DNA from 3 places in the Bacillus infantis NRRL B-14911 genome. Region 2 is predicted to be linked to each of the others. Evidence: riboswitches for the same ligand, from Rfam matches in the RefSeq annotation. Region 2 holds a riboswitch; each other region holds the start of a gene.
What was found. A riboswitch is a leader RNA that binds a small molecule or an ion and turns the genes downstream of it on or off. The one in region 2 is predicted to bind lysine.
Positions count from the first base shown of each region.

Region 1 (3,282 bases), 940 kb from region 2:
TCGGCGGCCGGCTCCCAAGGAAAGGCCCGCTTCCTTTCCGGTATGTTTTTCTGCTGACTTTTGTGTTTTTTATGTTCTCGACCGCAGCCGGAATATGGATCATCAATAAGGGGCTTGAACCTACCCTGATGAGCTACGCTGACTCTCAGACGAGGAAAATCGCATCGCTGGTCATTAACAATGCCATCAACAAAAAAATCACGAATGTAATGGACCTTGAGGACATGTTTGTTAAAAGCGGCGATGGCTCTGTCATTACCATTAATACTGAAAAGCTTAATCGTGTGAAGGCAGAGGTAACGGAACTTGTTCAGGACAATATAAAAAAATCTGAACAGGGAGACCTCTCATCATTGGAATCATTCACGGACATAGAGATTGAAACAAAGGGTTCAAAATCAGCAAATGGAATCATTTATTATGTGCCATTGGGCCAGGCAACCAAAAATGCGCTCTTGGGAAATCTCGGACCCCGTATCCCGGTCAAATTTAACTCTGTTGGGTCGGTAACTTCTAATTTCATCACCAAAAGAGAAGATCATGGAATCAATAATGTGTACGTGGAAGTGCTCGTCCGCCTGGATGTCCAGGTACAGATTATCATACCGTTTGCCACCAAAATAATCACCGTGCAGGAGGATGTCCCTGTCGCGATAGGAATAATACCGGGAGATGTGCCCCAATTCTATAACGGGGGCGGCGGTGATTCTGCCCCTTCCATTGAGCTGCCTGCTAATTAATGGATTTGCTAAAAAGAAGGGTGCCTGTTATAGTATTATAGAAATTAATATGACCTTATCATATCCGGTGGGGTAGAGGTGCAAAATTCAAGAGTAAGATGTGCGAGGATGACAACGTTGACCGCATCAGAAAGGGAATTTTTGCCGAAGCAATTGACATGTGTCCGCATTCCATTGCTGGGGCTGCTTTGAAGAAGGGCAGCACTGTCATTATAAAGGCAAAGCAGGTATATGCTTAGAAAAGCCTTATAATGGGGAGCTACAGATCGTGATGGAGAAACCTATTACTTAGAAAGAGTAATGATGGATTTTCTATCATTGCTCTTTTTTATTATCTGCAGCTGCACAGCAGCTGAAACTGCATCTTCGTCTGGAAGTTCCCCCCTGTCATCATACAAGGAGGAGGAGAGAAATTGGCAAACACGATATTTTCACTTTTGCCGCCGCTTGTGGCCATTTTAATGGTCGTTCTGACAAGAAGAGTATTGTTATCTTTAGGTGTCGGGATTATAACCGCTGCCTTCCTGCTTGCCGACTTTGGCATCGGGAAAACCCTGAGCATCATCTGGGAGGCCGTCAAAGGCATTTTTGTGGCTGAAGGAGCCCTGAATACCTGGAATGTATATATTATTTTATTTTTGCTGGTTCTTGGCATCATTACCGCTTTTATCAACATTTCCGGAGGAAGCCGCGCATTCGGGGAATGGGCGATGAAACGGGTGAAAACCCGGGCTGGAGCCCAGCTTGTCGGTGCAGTGCTTGGCATCATTATTTTCATAGATGATTATTTCAATGCACTGGCGGTCGGCCAGATCTCACGGCCGATAACGGACCGGCATAAAGTTTCAAGGGCAAAGCTTGCGTATCTGATTGATTCTACATCTGCTCCGGTATGTGTCGTTTCCCCTGTTTCAAGCTGGGGCGCCTATATTATTGCCCTTATCGGGACGATCCTTGCCGGTCATGGGGTGACAGAATACTCGGCATTCTCAGCTTTCATGCAGATGGTGCCGATGAACCTTTATGTATGGACTGCTCTTGCCATGGTATTCATTGTGGCATTCAGGAATATCCAAATCGGGCCGATGAAAGCCCATGAAGAGCGGGCTGTAAAAGAAGGACTGGTTCTGGATCCTGATAAGCCTGCTCCTGGAGAGCTGAAGGATGATCTTCCAACAAGCACAACCGGGTCAGTCGGAGATCTTGTCTGGCCGATCATTGCGTTGATTTTCGGAACAGTCGGCAGCATGGTCTGGACTGGATACACAGCAACAGAGGGAAGCGCAACGATCCTGAAGATCTTCGAAAATACCGATGTAGCGAAATCCCTGATCATCGGAAGCCTGATTGGGCTTGCTCTCACACTGCTGCTGTTCCTTCGCCAGGCTGTCGTATTGAAGGGAGTAAGTGCAGGCGTTTTCGGAAAAGGGATCTGGGAAGGAGTTAAATCCATGCTCCCTGCGGTCTATATTTTGATCTTTGCCTGGGCGATTGTTGATCTGATCGGCCAGCTGGAAACCGGGACCTATCTTGCAGGTGTCGTGGAAAACAGCAATATAAGCCTTTCACTGCTGCCAATCATATTGTTTGTGATTGCAGGGATCATGGCATTCAGTACAGGAACATCATGGGGCTCCTTTGGCATCCTGCTTCCTATTGCCGGCGACGTTGTAGCAGCGACCGATATTTCGCTTCTTCTGCCTGCAATGGCAGCCGTTTTGGCTGGAGCGGTATTTGGAGACCACTGTTCTCCTATTTCAGATACAACCATCCTTTCATCCACAGGGGCCGGGTGCAACCATATCGACCATGTGCTGACTCAGCTGCCGTATGCACTCATATCAGCGCTGATCGCAGCTGTGGGATACCTGGTGATCGGATTTACCGGCAGCACCATTTTTGCTTTAATTTCAGTGGCAGTCCTTTTAGCTGCCTTTGCCTTCATTGCGGGGCGCGGGCAGGGAACATCTGCTGAATTTACAGATTGATATTGAGAGGCATCCCGCATAGGGTGCCTCTTTTTTAATTGCCATTGGAAAGTGCATTCTGAAAAACGATTTATATGAAAATGCCAGAATTTCATGGATAGTCTATCCGGCGGGGGAATATTAGTATATTAAGGAGGTGGATGGGCATTAAGGGGCTTGGGAGTTATTATTTAAAAATAATAATTTTCAAAAAATAAAGCTTTGACACCGTAGGGAAATGTGGCTATACTATGTTTAGATTATACTAAAAAATCAGAAAATATAAAAGTTTCCAACTCTTGAGACGTGCATTTCAAAAGAACTGGAAATGAAATGGGGGTAAATTGAATTATGGATAATCGTCCTCAATGGGGAACGAGAGCAGGTTTCATTATGGCAGCTGTCGGATCAGCGATCGGGCTGGGGAATATATGGAGATTCCCTGCCGTGGCGTATGATAATGGAGGAGGAGCTTTCTTCTTTCCTTATCTGTTTGCACTTCTGACAGCAGGGATCCCAATTCTCATCCTTGAATTTACACTGGGCCATAAGTACCGCGGCTCCGCTCCGCTTAC
Region 1 is NC_022524.1:3,863,594-3,866,875, reverse strand. Features, by position in the region: gene yunB (sporulation protein YunB) at 1-740, shown strand, start outside; lysine riboswitch at 806-1,010, shown strand; gene N288_RS19570 (Na+/H+ antiporter NhaC family protein) at 1,154-2,728, shown strand; gene N288_RS19565 (sodium-dependent transporter) at 3,059-3,282, shown strand, end outside.
Region 1: it holds a riboswitch for lysine, as region 2 does, so the genes downstream of both, N288_RS19570 (Na+/H+ antiporter NhaC family protein) here and N288_RS23825 (transporter substrate-binding domain-containing protein) in region 2, are expected to answer to the same signal.

Region 2 (3,282 bases):
GCAGGTTAATGCAGCGAAGGAGGGTCGATTTCCCGGATCCCGAGGAGCCGATAATCGTGACCACCTCTCCTTTTCTGACTGAAAAATCAATGTCCTTCAATACCAGATTTGTGCCGAAGGATTTGCTTAAGTGCTGAACTTCAATGACTTTTTCCATAGCCGCTCCCCCTTCCCTTACAGATTATTTTCACCTTTGCCCAGCAAATCGAAATTGTCAGGGCCGTCTAATTTCCGTTCAAAATAACGCAGGATTCTTGTAACAATGAATGTCATGACAAAATAAATCACGCATGCCACAAAGAATGACTCAAAGTATCTAAAATTATTCCCTGCTACTGATTTGGTCATAAAGTATAGTTCCGATACTGATATAACATTAAGGACAGATGTGTCTTTGATATTGATGACAAAGTGGTTGCCTGTTGCCGGCAAGATATTGCGGATGACCTGCGGGAGCACGACATTCCACATCGTCTGATAATGATTCATCCCGATGGCCTGGGCTGCTTCAAACTGCCCTTTATCAATGGAAACAATTCCGCCTCGGACGATTTCAGCCATATAGGCCCCTGTATTGATGGATACAACAATGATGGCCGCTGCCAGGACATTGATGTCAACGCCGAATGCCAAAGCAGATCCATAATAAATGACCATCGCCTGGACGATCATTGGTGTTCCGCGGAAAAATTCGATATATACTGAAAGGACGAAATTAATCACCTTCAGCAAGATTTTTTTGGGTCCGCGCTCTGGTGCCGGGATGGTCCGGACCACTCCCGCCAATAAGCCAATGCCGGCTCCGATGATAGTTCCGATCAAGGAAATAAGAAGCGTGATCCCAGCTCCCCGAAGGAACATCGGCCAGTTTTCAGAGATGATTCTAACGATCCAATCGAAGCTCATCTTTCTCCCCCTCTATATTCATCATAAAACCGACTGTAAGCTTACAGCCGGCTCTATGCGTTTCTTATTGTGCTGCTGGTTGGTTCTGGATGGCTTCATCCATGATAGTGGTACGCTCTTCTTCTGAAATGCCTTTTAAAATCTCGTTGATTTTCTCTGTGAGTTCACTGCCCTTTTCAAGCCCGACAGCGATTGCTGTATCATCTTCGGAAGTTTCGAATCCTTCCTCAAAATCAACCATCGCAAAATTGTCATTGGCAGCAGAAGCACTGACTGCCTCAGGACGCTCAGACACGTATCCATCAATGATTCCGGATTCCAATGCAACCCTCATCGCAGGGAAATTGTCCATCGCTGTTTCTTTGGACACACCATCGATCTGGTCAATCACGGAATAGTGGAATGTATTCAATTGAGCTGTGATTTTAGCTCCGTTAAAGTCATTGAGGCTAGTCGCGTTTTCGTATTTTCCGCCTTTTTTCACGACCATAACTAGCTGGGAGTTATAGTAGTTCTCAGAGAAATCGATCGTCTCTTTGCGCTCTGCCGTTGGCGACATCCCCGCAATGATGGCATCGATCTTGCCTGACGTCAGCGCCGGCACAAGGCCATCCCATTCTGTCTTAACGATTTCTAATTCCTTGCCAAGCCCGTCAGCGATCTTCTTTGCAATTTCAACATCATAGCCGCCCGCATATTCAGCAGAGCCTTTGATTTTTACACCGCCATTGGAATCATCTTTCTGCGTCCAGTTGAACGGAGCGTAGCCTGCCTCCAGGCCAACCTTGAACGTATCACTTTCCGATGACCCTGAATCTGAACCTGAACTTGTGCTTGATCCGCAGCCGGCCAGCAAAAGGACTGCCGAAAGCATACCCGCTAAAAATAATGAAGCTTTTTTCATGTTTTCTCCCCCTATATTTGTATGATGAGAACAAAATAAAAACGACCTAAGATTAACTTAGGTCGTTATATACATATGCCCATAAGTCCTCTTTTTTTCCCTAAATGAGATAGCACAACTCAATAAGCCGGGAAGCCCATTGAGACAGTCCTGCAGCTCTTAACTGCAGACCCAGCAGGCAATACTGAGATATATGTGCCCGCTTCGGCGATATTTCCTTCTCCCTAGCATCATCGCTTCTCAAGCTCCGCTAAAGACTGTTAAACACCGCGCCTCTACCTCACTGGTAAAGTGAGGTCTTATTTAATTTTCTCTAATAGTCTACAACTATATAAATAATCTGTCAATCCTTCGTCCTGGGCACTATGTCAGGTATGATTTTCCTGGAGGTACCAATTCAAGCAGGTATTATTGCCGCAGATGATAGCTTCCCATTTGCTGGACCGGATGATGTGCTCTATATCAGTCTCTTTGGCCAGAAACAGTGTGATGAAAGAATCTATTACACTCATAAAAGCGTAATCCATCTGCTGATCGGTGATGATCAGCTCCGCATTTGAAAGCCCGAGAATCCCTAAAGGAGCAGCTTCCTTTAACGGCATGGAACCTTCTGTCAACGGGATGGGGCTGGAATAATAAATGCTTTCCGCCTGCTTTGACCCAAGAACATTCAACAGACTCCCCAACAGAAATACAGATGTCTGGTCCTCTGGCGGCAAATAAAGGTCCGGATCCATATAATTATCCAGAGCTTCGGCTAAATCCTTCCGTGCATACTCTTTCCTCAATCCCACAATCGCCGTCTGCAGGGCGAGTGCCAGTTCATCAAGTGAATTCAGCCCGCTGTCCTTCATCACCTTTTGCCATGGTACAGGCTGGCCTTTTTCCAGGGCCTCTTCTCCACTTAAAAAAACGTCCTCTGAATCAGGCTGTGCCGCTGTCCAGCCGGCAGGCATCCTGACAAAGGGATGAAGCAGGATCGCACAGGACCTGAACGGTGCCGGGAGCTGTCCGAGAATTGGGGAACAGTGATCCAGCCATAAGTAATTTAACATAGACTGCCACCTCGCTTTTATTCGTTCACTTATTAAACGAAGGAGCGAGGAAAAGGTAACACAAAATGGTGACAGGCCAGGGGGACAGGTCCCTTGGCCCAAACGGGCCAGAGGACCTGTCCCCCCGGCTCAATTTTTCCTTAGCTGAACCTGGTCAATTCATTATTTACCAGGTTCCGCTTTCCGGCCAGCTGGCCATCGGGGTCCAGTCCCCAGACAGAAATCAGGACTCTGTCACTGGAAGGGAAGAACCTGAGTTCAAATAAATCAAAGTTGGCATAATAGGTTCTTGTGATGGTGGAGCCCGGTGAGCTTTCCGGCGCAAGCGGGTTCAGCTCCAGCACATAGAGATTCTGGGTGTCAGTCAGATAATAGCCCTCGATCCTGACCGTTTCTTCCGTGTCACTGACGTTCTCA
Region 2 is NC_022524.1:4,804,812-4,808,093, forward strand. Features, by position in the region: gene N288_RS23815 (amino acid ABC transporter ATP-binding protein) at 1-157, opposite strand, end outside; gene N288_RS23820 (amino acid ABC transporter permease) at 175-906, opposite strand; gene N288_RS23825 (transporter substrate-binding domain-containing protein) at 971-1,810, opposite strand; lysine riboswitch at 1,913-2,096, opposite strand; gene N288_RS23830 (DUF2711 domain-containing protein) at 2,179-2,865, opposite strand; gene N288_RS24450 (right-handed parallel beta-helix repeat-containing protein) at 3,006-3,282, opposite strand, start outside.

Region 3 (3,282 bases), 1.3 Mb from region 2:
TTTTTAAAATATATTGATATTATATAAAGAACGAAAATCCTCTATTTGGCTATGATTCCTTATGTATAGGAGAATATATTGAAATAGCATTTTTTTCTTATAGGACTGAAGCTGTTTTTTCTTGAATCAGTGCTTTATTTTTATCTGGATTGTATATAATAGAATCATAGAAAGAGGGGAGACGATTGAGCAATATGACATCTGCAGAAACAAAGGCTGAGCACGGGCCGGAAACCGTCCCTGCTTTCGGCTATGAATTGATCCGGGAAGAGATTCTTACCGATATGCTCGGCAAGGATGCAGCCGAAATACTTTATTGGGCCGGCAAAAGGCTGGCAAGGAAATACCCGCTTGAATCGATGGAAGCAGTCATTGAGTTTTTTGAAAACGCCGGATGGGGAAATCTTGCTGTAAAAGAAGAAAAAAGGAGCGAAATGGAGCTCCAGCTTTCAAGCCCATTGTTCGCCAGGCGCTTTAAGGAAAATCCAGATTGCACTTTTCAGCTCGAAGCCGGTTTTCTTGCACAGCAGCTGGAATCCCAGAAAGAACTGCTCTCTGAAGCCTTTGAGCATCCCAAAAAAAGGGGCGGCCTTGTCCTTTTCACAGTGAAGTGGGATAAAAAAGACCGCATCAGCCCGCTATAATGGATAAGCTGCTGTAAGCATAAAAGAAGGGATGGCACGAAGCGCGGCGCGCATCCGGGAGGAGATCCTTCCCCGATGCATCCAGCCCGGCGCCTCTGCCATCTTTTTTGATTTACACGTTCCTCGCCGGAGTGCCTGACAGTTCGAACGCTTCGTGGAGGGCTTCCACCGCTTTGACCATAGAGCTGTCACTGATGACCGTTGACACCTTGATCTCTGAAGTGCTGACCATCTTGACCTGGATCCCATTTGAAGAAAGCACTTCGAACATCTCCGCTGCCACCCCAGGATTCGACACCATTCCCGAACCGACAATAGACACTTTTGCAAGTCCTGATTCTGATTCAATCCGGTCATATTTCAGTGTATCCCGATTGTTCTCCAGAACCTTAAGCGTTTCTTCCAGATCATCATTTTTAATTGAAAAAGACAGGCTTCCTGTTTGTCCTTCAGCAACACTCTGAATAATGATGTCAACATTGATGTGATGCGCAGCAAGTGTCGTGAAGACAGTGGACAGGCCCTTCAGGCTGTCCTCCAGCCCGAGGATCGCTACCTTGGTGATCGCATTTTCAAAAGCTACTCCCCGTACAACTAAATTTTCTTCCATCGTTGGCTCCTCCTCAATGATCGTTCCTCTTTCCCTTTCAGTGCTTGATCTGACTTCAAGCGGCACTTCATAATTCTTGGCAAATTCCACTGCCCTCGGATGAAGCACACCTGCACCGAGATTCGCAAGCTCAAGCATTTCGTCATATGACAGGGACTGCAGCTTCCTTGCTCCTTTTACATAGCGCGGGTCAGTCGTATAGACGCCTGTCACATCTGTATAAATATCGCACTTATCCGCTTTCAGCACTGCTGCCAGCGCCACTGCCGTTGTATCTGAGCCGCCGCGTCCAAGGGTGGAAATGCTCCCATCTTCTGTTACTCCCTGGAATCCGGCAACCACGACGATCTTTCCTTGATTAAGCTGATTTTGGATTTTCTCCGGATCTATATGTACAATCCTTGCGTTCCCATGCACAGCCTCAGTTTCTATTCCTGCCTGCCATCCAGTGAAGGAGATGCTTTCATAGCCTTTTTCGTTCAAAGCCATGCTCAAAAGGCTGATTGTCACCTGTTCACCTGTTGTAAGGAGCATATCCATTTCACGCTTGCTGGGCGAAGCAGAAATTTCCCTGGCCAGGCCTACAAGCTGGTCAGTCGTTTTCCCCATTGCAGATACAACAACGACTACGTCATTGCCTCTCTCTTTTTCTTCAATTGCGCGCTCTGCTGCATTCATGATTCTTTCTGTGCTGCCAACAGAAGTCCCTCCGAATTTCTGGACAATTAATCCCATCGTTTCTCCTTCTTTCATCTGGATATCGTTTTTCCGGCCGCCTGACATGTAAAAGAGAGGTTATCCATTGCTGATTTGAACACAAAAAAGCAATGAGAATAACCATCCCATTGCTGTGTTTTAAATACATATAAAATATGCCCACACAGTGAGATAGCTCTCCAAGACGGCGCTGTCTTGACAATCCAGTATTTATTCAATACAGGACCAGAAAAGAAAGAAATGAGACTTCCTTTTCTTCGGCAAACATTCCCTTTCAAAGCTTTTCACGGAAACTCATCTTTCTCCAAGCTTTTACTGATGAAGTTTGCACCTCTACCTTCACTTTAATGCTATAAAGTGATATTGCTATAAAGTTGAAATCATTATATCATAGCGTTTTTTTTATATCAATGCTATTCAGATAATTTATTTTTTAATTCCTGTGCGACATTAGCCGGAATTCCGATAGCTGTAAATTCATCCAAACCGGCTTCTTTCATTTTCTTTACGGATCCGAAGGTTTTCAAAAGCAGCTTCTTTCTCTTCTCGCCAATTCCGGGAATGTCATCCAACAATGACTGGAAGGCGCTTTTTCCGCGGAGCTGCCGGTGGAAGGTGATGGCGAAGCGGTGGACTTCATCCTGGATGCGCTGAAGCAGATAAAACTCCTGGCTGTTCCGCTCAAGCGGTATGATTTCCAGCGGATTCCCATACAAGAGCTGGGAAGTCCTGTGCTTCTCATCCTTGGCAAGGCCGGATATCGGGATATCAAGCCCGAGCTCATTTTCAAGTACATCCCTGACCGATTCAATATGGCCTTTCCCGCCGTCGACAATAATAAGATCCGGAATGGGCAGACCTTCTTTAAGCACCCTGGTGTACCGCCTCCGGACAGCCTCGCGCATGGATTCATAATCATCCGGTCCCTTGACTGTCTTGATCTTATATTTCCTGTATTCGCGCTTTTCCGGTTTGCCGTCTATGAATACAATCATGGCAGAAACCGGGTCAGTGCCCTGGATATTCGAGTTATCAAAAGCTTCAATGCGGTGCGGTGTATAAATGCCCAGCTGCCTGCCAAGATTTTCAACCGCTTTGATCGTCCGTTCCTCATCCCGTTCTATAAGGGAGAACTTCTCCTGGAGGGCAATCCTGGCATTTTTCCCTGCCAGCTTGACCAGATCTTTCTTCTGGCCGCGCTGCGGTTTGAGCACCTTTACTTCCAGGAGCTTTTCTGCCATTTCTTCATTGACCGTATCCGGCACCAGAATTTCACGCGGTTTAAAATGGTTTGCCTTTGTATAGAACTGG
Region 3 is NC_022524.1:3,552,433-3,555,714, forward strand. Features, by position in the region: gene N288_RS17965 (YslB family protein) at 195-644, shown strand; gene N288_RS17970 (aspartate kinase) at 757-1,989, opposite strand; lysine riboswitch at 2,136-2,315, opposite strand; gene uvrC (excinuclease ABC subunit UvrC) at 2,385-3,282, opposite strand, start outside.
Region 3: it holds a riboswitch for lysine, as region 2 does, so the genes downstream of both, N288_RS17970 (aspartate kinase) here and N288_RS23825 (transporter substrate-binding domain-containing protein) in region 2, are expected to answer to the same signal.